2 regions of the Micromonospora sp. CNZ297 genome follow, and region 2 is predicted to be linked to the other one. Evidence: riboswitches for the same ligand, from Rfam matches in the RefSeq annotation. Region 2 holds a riboswitch; the other holds the start of a gene.
The links. A riboswitch is a leader RNA that binds a small molecule or an ion and turns the genes downstream of it on or off. The one in region 2 is predicted to bind glycine.
Positions count from the first base shown of each region.

Region 1: another riboswitch for glycine. It lies ahead of gcvP (aminomethyl-transferring glycine dehydrogenase); the one in region 2 lies ahead of gcvT (glycine cleavage system aminomethyltransferase GcvT).

Region 1 is NZ_VISU01000013.1:28,415-31,823, forward strand. It holds gene gcvP (aminomethyl-transferring glycine dehydrogenase) at 1-2,170, opposite strand, end outside; glycine riboswitch at 2,244-2,334, opposite strand; gene FB454_RS21780 (NAD-dependent protein deacetylase) at 2,392-3,234, opposite strand; gene FB454_RS21785 (NAD(P)H-binding protein) at 3,323-3,409, shown strand, end outside.
Region 2 is NZ_VISU01000056.1:2,788-6,196, forward strand. It holds gene gcvH (glycine cleavage system protein GcvH) at 1-87, opposite strand, end outside; gene gcvT (glycine cleavage system aminomethyltransferase GcvT) at 120-1,247, opposite strand; glycine riboswitch at 1,386-1,475, opposite strand; gene FB454_RS34535 (LysR family transcriptional regulator) at 1,581-2,543, opposite strand; gene FB454_RS34540 (collagenase) at 2,652-3,409, opposite strand, start outside.

The DNA of each region.
Region 1 (3,409 bases), on a different contig from region 2:
GCGCGCCGAGCGGGTCGCCGGGCAGGAACGGCGCCAGGTGCGAGCGCACCGCCACCGGGCCCACACCCGGGCCGCCGCCGCCGTGCGGGATGCAGAACGTCTTGTGCAGGTTCAGGTGCGACACGTCCGCCCCGAACCGGCCCGGCTTGGCGAACCCGACCAGCGCGTTGAGGTTCGCGCCGTCGACGTACACCTGACCGCCGGCGTCGTGGACCTTCGCGCACAGCTGGGCGATGCCGGTCTCGTACACGCCGTGCGTCGACGGGTACGTCACCATGATCGCGGCGAGCGCGTCCCGGTGCTTGTCGATCTTCGCGTCGAGGTCGACCAGGTCGACGTTGCCGTCGGCGTCGCAGCCGACCACCACGACCCGCATGCCGGCCATCACGGCGGACGCGGCGTTCGTGCCGTGCGCCGACGACGGGATCAGGCACACGTCGCGGTGGCCCTCGCCGCGCTCCCGGTGGTAGCCGCGGATCGCCAGCAGCCCGGCCAGCTCACCCTGCGACCCGGCGTTCGGTTGCACGCTGACCGCGTCGTAGCCGGTCACCTCGGCCAGCCAGCCCTCCAGCTGCGCGATCAGCTCCCGGTACCCGGCGGTCTGCTCGTCCGGCGCGAACGGGTGCAGGTGCGCGAACTCCGGCCAGGTGATCGGTTCCATCTCGGTGGTGGCGTTGAGCTTCATCGTGCACGACCCCAGCGGGATCATGCCGCGGTCCAGCGCGTAGTCGAAGTCGGCCAGGCGGCGCAGGTAGCGCAGCATCGCCGTCTCCGAGTGGTGGCTGTGGAACACCGGGTGGGTGAGGAAGTCCGACGTGCGGGCCAGCCCGTCGGGCAGGGCCGCGTCGGTGTCGCCGTCGAACCCGTCGACGCCGAACGCCCCCCACACCGCCTGCAGGTGCGCGGGCGTGGTGGTCTCGTCGCAGGAGACGCCGACCCGGTCGGCGTCGACCAGCCGCAGGTTCACGTTGCGCGCCGCGGCGGCTGCGACCACCTCGGCGGCCCGGCCCGGCACGGTCGCGGTGACGGTGTCGAAGAACGCGACCTCCGCGACCTGCACGCCCCCGGCGCGCAGCCCGGCCGCGAGCCGCGCCGCCGCCTCGTGGGTACGCCGGGCGATGGCGCGCAGCCCGTCCGGGCCGTGATAGACGGCGTACATGCCGGCCATCACCGCGAGGAGCACCTGGGCGGTGCAGATGTTGCTGGTCGCCTTCTCCCGGCGGATGTGCTGCTCACGGGTCTGCAACGCCAGCCGGTACGCCGGGTTGCCGTCGGCGTCGCGGGACACCCCGACGAGGCGGCCGGGCAGCATCCGCTCCAGGCCTGAGCGCACCGCCAGGTAACCGGCGTGCGGCCCACCGAAGCCCATCGGTACGCCGAACCGCTGGGTGGTGCCGGCGGCGATGTCGGCGCCGATCTCGCCCGGCGGGCGCAGCAGCGTCAACGCCAGCAGATCCGCGGCGACCGTCACCAGCGCGCCCACGCCGTGCGCCGCGTCGACAAGCGCCCGGTGGTCGCGGACCGCGCCGGAGGCGCCCGGGTACTGCAGGTGCAGGCCGAAGAACTCCGCCGGCAGCTCGTCACGCTCGACGTCGACCACGCGCACCTCGATGCCGAGCGGCTCGGCGCGGCTGGCGATCACCGCGACGGTCTGCGGCAACGCGTCGGCGTCGACCACGTACACCGGGCTCTTGCTCTTGGACGCGCGGCGCGCGAGCGTCATCGCCTCGGCCGCGGCGGTGCCCTCGTCGAGCATCGAGGCGTTCGCGGTGGCCAGGGCGGTCAGGTCGGTGACCATGGTCTGGAAGTTCAGCAGCGCCTCCAGCCGGCCCTGGCTGATCTCCGGCTGGTACGGCGTGTACGCGGTGTACCAGGCGGGGTTCTCCAGCACGTTGCGGCGGATCACCGCCGGGGTGTGCGTGCCGTGGTAACCCAGGCCGATCATGGACACGGCGACGGTGTTGCGGGCGGCCAGGGCGCGCAGCTCGGCGACAGCCTCCCGCTCACTGGCCGGGGCGGGCAGGTCCAGGGTGCCGTGCCAGCGGATCACCTCGGGGATCGCGGCGTCCATCAGCTCGTCGACGGAGCCGTAACCGACGGTGTCCAGCATCCGGCGCTCGTCGTCGCGGCCGGGACCGATGTGCCGGTCGGCGAACTGCTCTGCGGTCATGCGCTGCGCTCCTTGGTGGGGCGAGGTCGACGGGTCGGCCTCCCCCTGAGTCGCGCTGACGCGCTCCACAGCGCCTGCCCACGTGGTCCTTTTGCCTGAGAGGTTCCGGGGAGAATCTGCCCCTTCGGCGCCGTCGGATCGACGGTCTCTCCCACGTGGGTGGTACCGGCACCCCCAACGCTACCAGCGGGCGTGTTTCCGGCTCATGTCCCGGGGGTTGATCACACCGGCGCCGGCGCCGCCGCCACCCGGTCGGCCAGCGCGCACAGCGTCGCGCCCAGCGGCGCGTCCAGGCGCAGCGCCGCGTACCCGTCGCCGCGGGTGACGCCCTGGTTGACGATCGCCACCGGGATGCCGTGGCGGGCCGCCCGCAGCACGAACCGCCGCCCCGACATCACCGTCAACGACGACCCGAGCACCAGCAGCGCCCGGGCCCGCTCGACGAGCGCGAAACAGTCCGCGACCCGCGGGGCGGGGACCGTCTCACCGAAGAACACCACGTCCGGTTTCAGCATGCCGGCGCCGCAGACCCCGCAGTCGACGGTGCGGAACCCGGTCACCGCGTCGTCGGGCAGGTCCACGTCGCCGTCGGGGTTGACACGCGCCACCCGCGCGTCGAAGCCCGGGTTCGCCTCCGACAGGCGCCGGTGCAGCTCGTCGCGGCCGGTGGCGTTACCGCAGTCCAGGCACGTCACCTCGTCGAGGCGGCCGTGCAGCTCGATCACGCCGGTGGCGCCGGCGGCGGTGTGCAGCCCGTCGACGTTCTGGGTGATGATCCCGCCGAGCAGCCCGGCGTCCTGCAGCCGGGCCACCGCCCGGTGCCCGTCGTTGGGCGCCGCCCGGGCGATGGTCTGCCAGCCCAGGTGGCTGCGCGCCCAGTACCGCCGCCGGGCCAGCGGATCCCGGGTGAACTCCTGGTACGTCATCGGGGTGTGCCGGCGCGCCGCGCCACTGGGCCCCCGGTAGTCCGGGATGCCCGACTCGGTGGACAGGCCCGCGCCGCTGAGCACCACCACGTCACCGGCGGCCACCAGCCGCGTCAACTCCTCGAACGCCTCACTCACCCGTCCATGCTCCCTCGCCGGACCCCGCACCTCCCACCCGTACGGCGGTCGCGCGGCGGGGTGCGGCCAGGCGGGCTAGGTTGAGCCCATGCGCGTCGTCATCGCCGGAGGGCACGGAAAGATCGCCAAACTGCTGGAGCGGGAACTGGCCGGACGCGGAGACACCGCGCTCGGA
Region 2 (3,409 bases):
CGCGGTGATGCCTACTTCGGCCGGCTGAACCGAGTCGTTGACCCACTCGTGGTTGAGGCTGTACTTCAGGTGTTCCGGTACGTTCATGACGCTGAACCCTCGCAAGGAATGGCCGCGGATCACCGCGGACGACGGTAGAACGGAAGAGGGACGATCTCGACCGGCTCGGTGGTCCCCCTGATCTGCACGGCCAGCCGGATGCTGTCGCTGGTGCCGGCACGGATGCTGGCCATCGCGATCGGCCGTTTGAATGTGGGTGAAGGGGTGCCGCTTGTGATGAGGCCGACCGGATCAGCACCATGGCCGTCGTCGGTCAGCGTCACCACCTGCTGGCCCGCTCGGGGAATTCTCTGCCCGGACGCGACGAGGCCGACGAGCCGACGGGTAACGCCGCTCTTGTGGGCCTCGGCCAGCGCGGCTCGTCCGACGAAGTCGCCTGGTTTGACGAAGGACACCACCCGCCCCAGCCCGGCATCGAACGGGGTGACGTCACGGCCGATCTCTGCGCCGTACAACGGCATTCCAGCCTCGATGCGGAGGGTGTCGCGGCACGCCAGCCCTGTGGGCGTCAAGCCGTGACGCCGACCGGCCACAAGCGCTGCTTCCCACGTGCGCACCGCGTCTTCGGCGTGTACGAGCAGTTCGAAGCCGTCTTCGCCGGTGTAGCCGGTACGAGCGACGACGGCTGGACGACCGTCGATGTCCAGTAGCGCTGCGGTGTAGTAGCGGAGCCGGGTGAGTCCCGTACCGGTCAGGGCTTCCACGATGGGGGCGGCGCGCGGCCCCTGCACCGCGATGATCGCCCGCTCGTTCGTGCGGTCGGCGGCCCAGGCCGCGTAGTCCGCACAACGGGTCCTGATGGCCGCATGTACGACGCGTGTGTTGATGGCGTTGACGACCAGCAGGTACCGGTTCGATGCGAGGCGATAGGCAACGAGGTCGTCCAGCACCCCGCCGGCGGCGTCGCAGAGCATGGTGTAGCGCGCGCCACCGATCGGTACGGCAGACAGGTGCCCGACCAGAGCGTAGTTCAGTGCTGTCGGGGCCTCCGGCCCCGATACCTCGAGCTGCCCCATGTGGCTGAGGTCGAAGAGGCCGGCCTGTTCGCGTACGGCGCGGTGCTCAGCGAGCTCGCTTCCGTAGCGAAGGGGCATCCGCCAGCCGCTGAAGTCGGTGAATCGAGCTCCGTGTCCTATATGTGATGCATGCAGAGGTGAGCGGAGCAGAGCCGCAGGGTCCTGGTGCACGGGGGCGCTCCTCGTCCCGACGCACGCGGCGTCGAACGGTCGGTTGCCTCCCGCTCTGTCATTGACCTGAGAGCTTCACCGCTGCGTCAGCGGCTTGCACCGTGGGTGAGACGACGGTCGTCTGCTTTCCAGAGTCACCTCGCCTGCACGGTAATGGGGCCTGAGAGTTTCTTGGGAGTTTGCTCCTTCGGCGCTCCGAATGAACGGAGTCTCTCCCGTGCAGGTTCGAATGGTGTCTATGTAGTTGTGGGCCATTCGCAGGTTAGGTGACGGCACATACCGCGTCAACATCATCCTGCCCATAGCTGATGCCTATATATCGCCGTCGGATCGCTACGACGCTGCGGGATGGGCGTGGGGATTGGCCCGCCACCATCGGGCGAAGGCAGCGTTGTCGTTGACGTGATCCAGGTAGGCCCGGGTGATGGCCTGGAACAAAGCGCTGCTCTGTGCAGAGGTCAGCGCATCGCGCCGCCAGACGACCATCAGCCTGGCCAGCAACTGCGGCTCCCCGCGCAGCGGCAGCACCCGAGTCCCGGCGGCCGGGGCCCAGGTCGGGTCGACCAGCCGGACACCGTCTCCGGCGGCCACCAGTGGGTGCGCGGCGCCACTCGGCGCTTCGTACCGGATCTTCGGCTCGAAACCTGCGGCGCGGCAGGCCCGTCGCAGCGAGGCGAGTGAGCCGTCGTCCGGCCCCGGCGGACACACCCACGATTCGTTTCTCAGGTCGGCCAGCCGCACCTGCTCGTGGTGGGACTGCGGGTGGGAGGCGGACATGGCGACGAAGATCGGGTAACGGGGGATCAGTGGCCGGCTGGTGAGCGTGGGACCGATCGGCAGCTCGAAGCCCTCAAGGATGCCCAGCAACGCGGCATCCAACTGGCCTCGGGTGAGCGCCTCCACCAACAGTCGCGAGGACGGCTCTATCTGCAGCGCGATCTCCGGATCCGGGAACGCTTCCGCGACGTGGCGTACGAGGCTGCCCGCGCAGGCGATGTGGACGGTGCCGAGTCGGAGCAAACCTGGAATAGGGTGCCGGTCGCCGAAGTCCTCGACGAGCGCGTCGACCTCGGCCAGCACGACGCGGGCGCGCTGGAGCACCTGCTTGCCGAGTTCGGTCGGTTGCATACCGGTACGGCTTCGGACGAACAGCGGCCCACCGACCGTCTTCTCGATCCGATGCACCTGGGCCGTCAGCGCGGGCTGTGACAGGCCCAGGCGGGCGGCGGCGCCGGTCACGCTTCCGGCCTCGGCGATGGCACTGATCGCCCGCAGGTGGCGCACATCGATGCCCATGACCGAGATTATGCACGCGGCCGCAGGCGGCGCGGCGGCCACAGGCCAGGCGGGCGCGCCGCCCGGCAACTCCCGCCGGGCGGCGAACTCATACCCATCACATGTGGTTCAGTAGCGCGTGCTCACCGTGGTGCCAGAGCAGGCGGTCTTCCCGTAGAGGCTGATGTAGTGGTAGCCGGCGGCCGGGCTGGGGATGGCCAGCGACTCGGTGTTGCCGGCCCCGGCGGAGGAGCGGGTGGCGTTGCTGGTGGTGGCCCAGCTCGACGGACTGTAGTAGAGATCGCAGTTGCCCGTGCCGCCGGCCACGGCAATGGTGAGGGTGCTGACGCCGGCGGGCAGGTAGATGTACAGGTAGTCGTAGTTGCCCGCGGTCGCGGAGCGTCCACTGCGCTGGCAGTTGCGGTCGAGGGTACGCGTGTCAGTGCCGCTGCATTCCGGCACGGTGGTGCCGCCACCCGTCGTGACCGAGATCGTCTGGGACGATCTCGCGGTCGCCCCCTGGTTGTCGGTGACCGTCAGCGAGACGGTGTAGGTGCCGGCCGCAGCGTAGGTCTTGCTGGGGTTGACGGCCGACGAGGTGCTCCCGTCCCCGAAGGCCCACTGCCGGGAGGCGATGCTGCCGTCGGCGTCCGAGGACCGGTCGGTGAAGGTGGCGGTGAGCCCACTGGTCGCCACGGTGAACGAGGCGGACGGCGGCTGGTTGGTCGGGGGCGGCGTGGTGCTCCCGCCGCAATCCCCTGCCGCGCAGCGCGTCAGCCAGGCGTCGAAGTCGGCGTCGTAGCGTGAGCCGATGGTGCTGGTGAGGTACGTGCGGGCGGCGTTGAATGCCCCCGATCGGTAGTATCCGAGCACTGTCGTCATGTCCG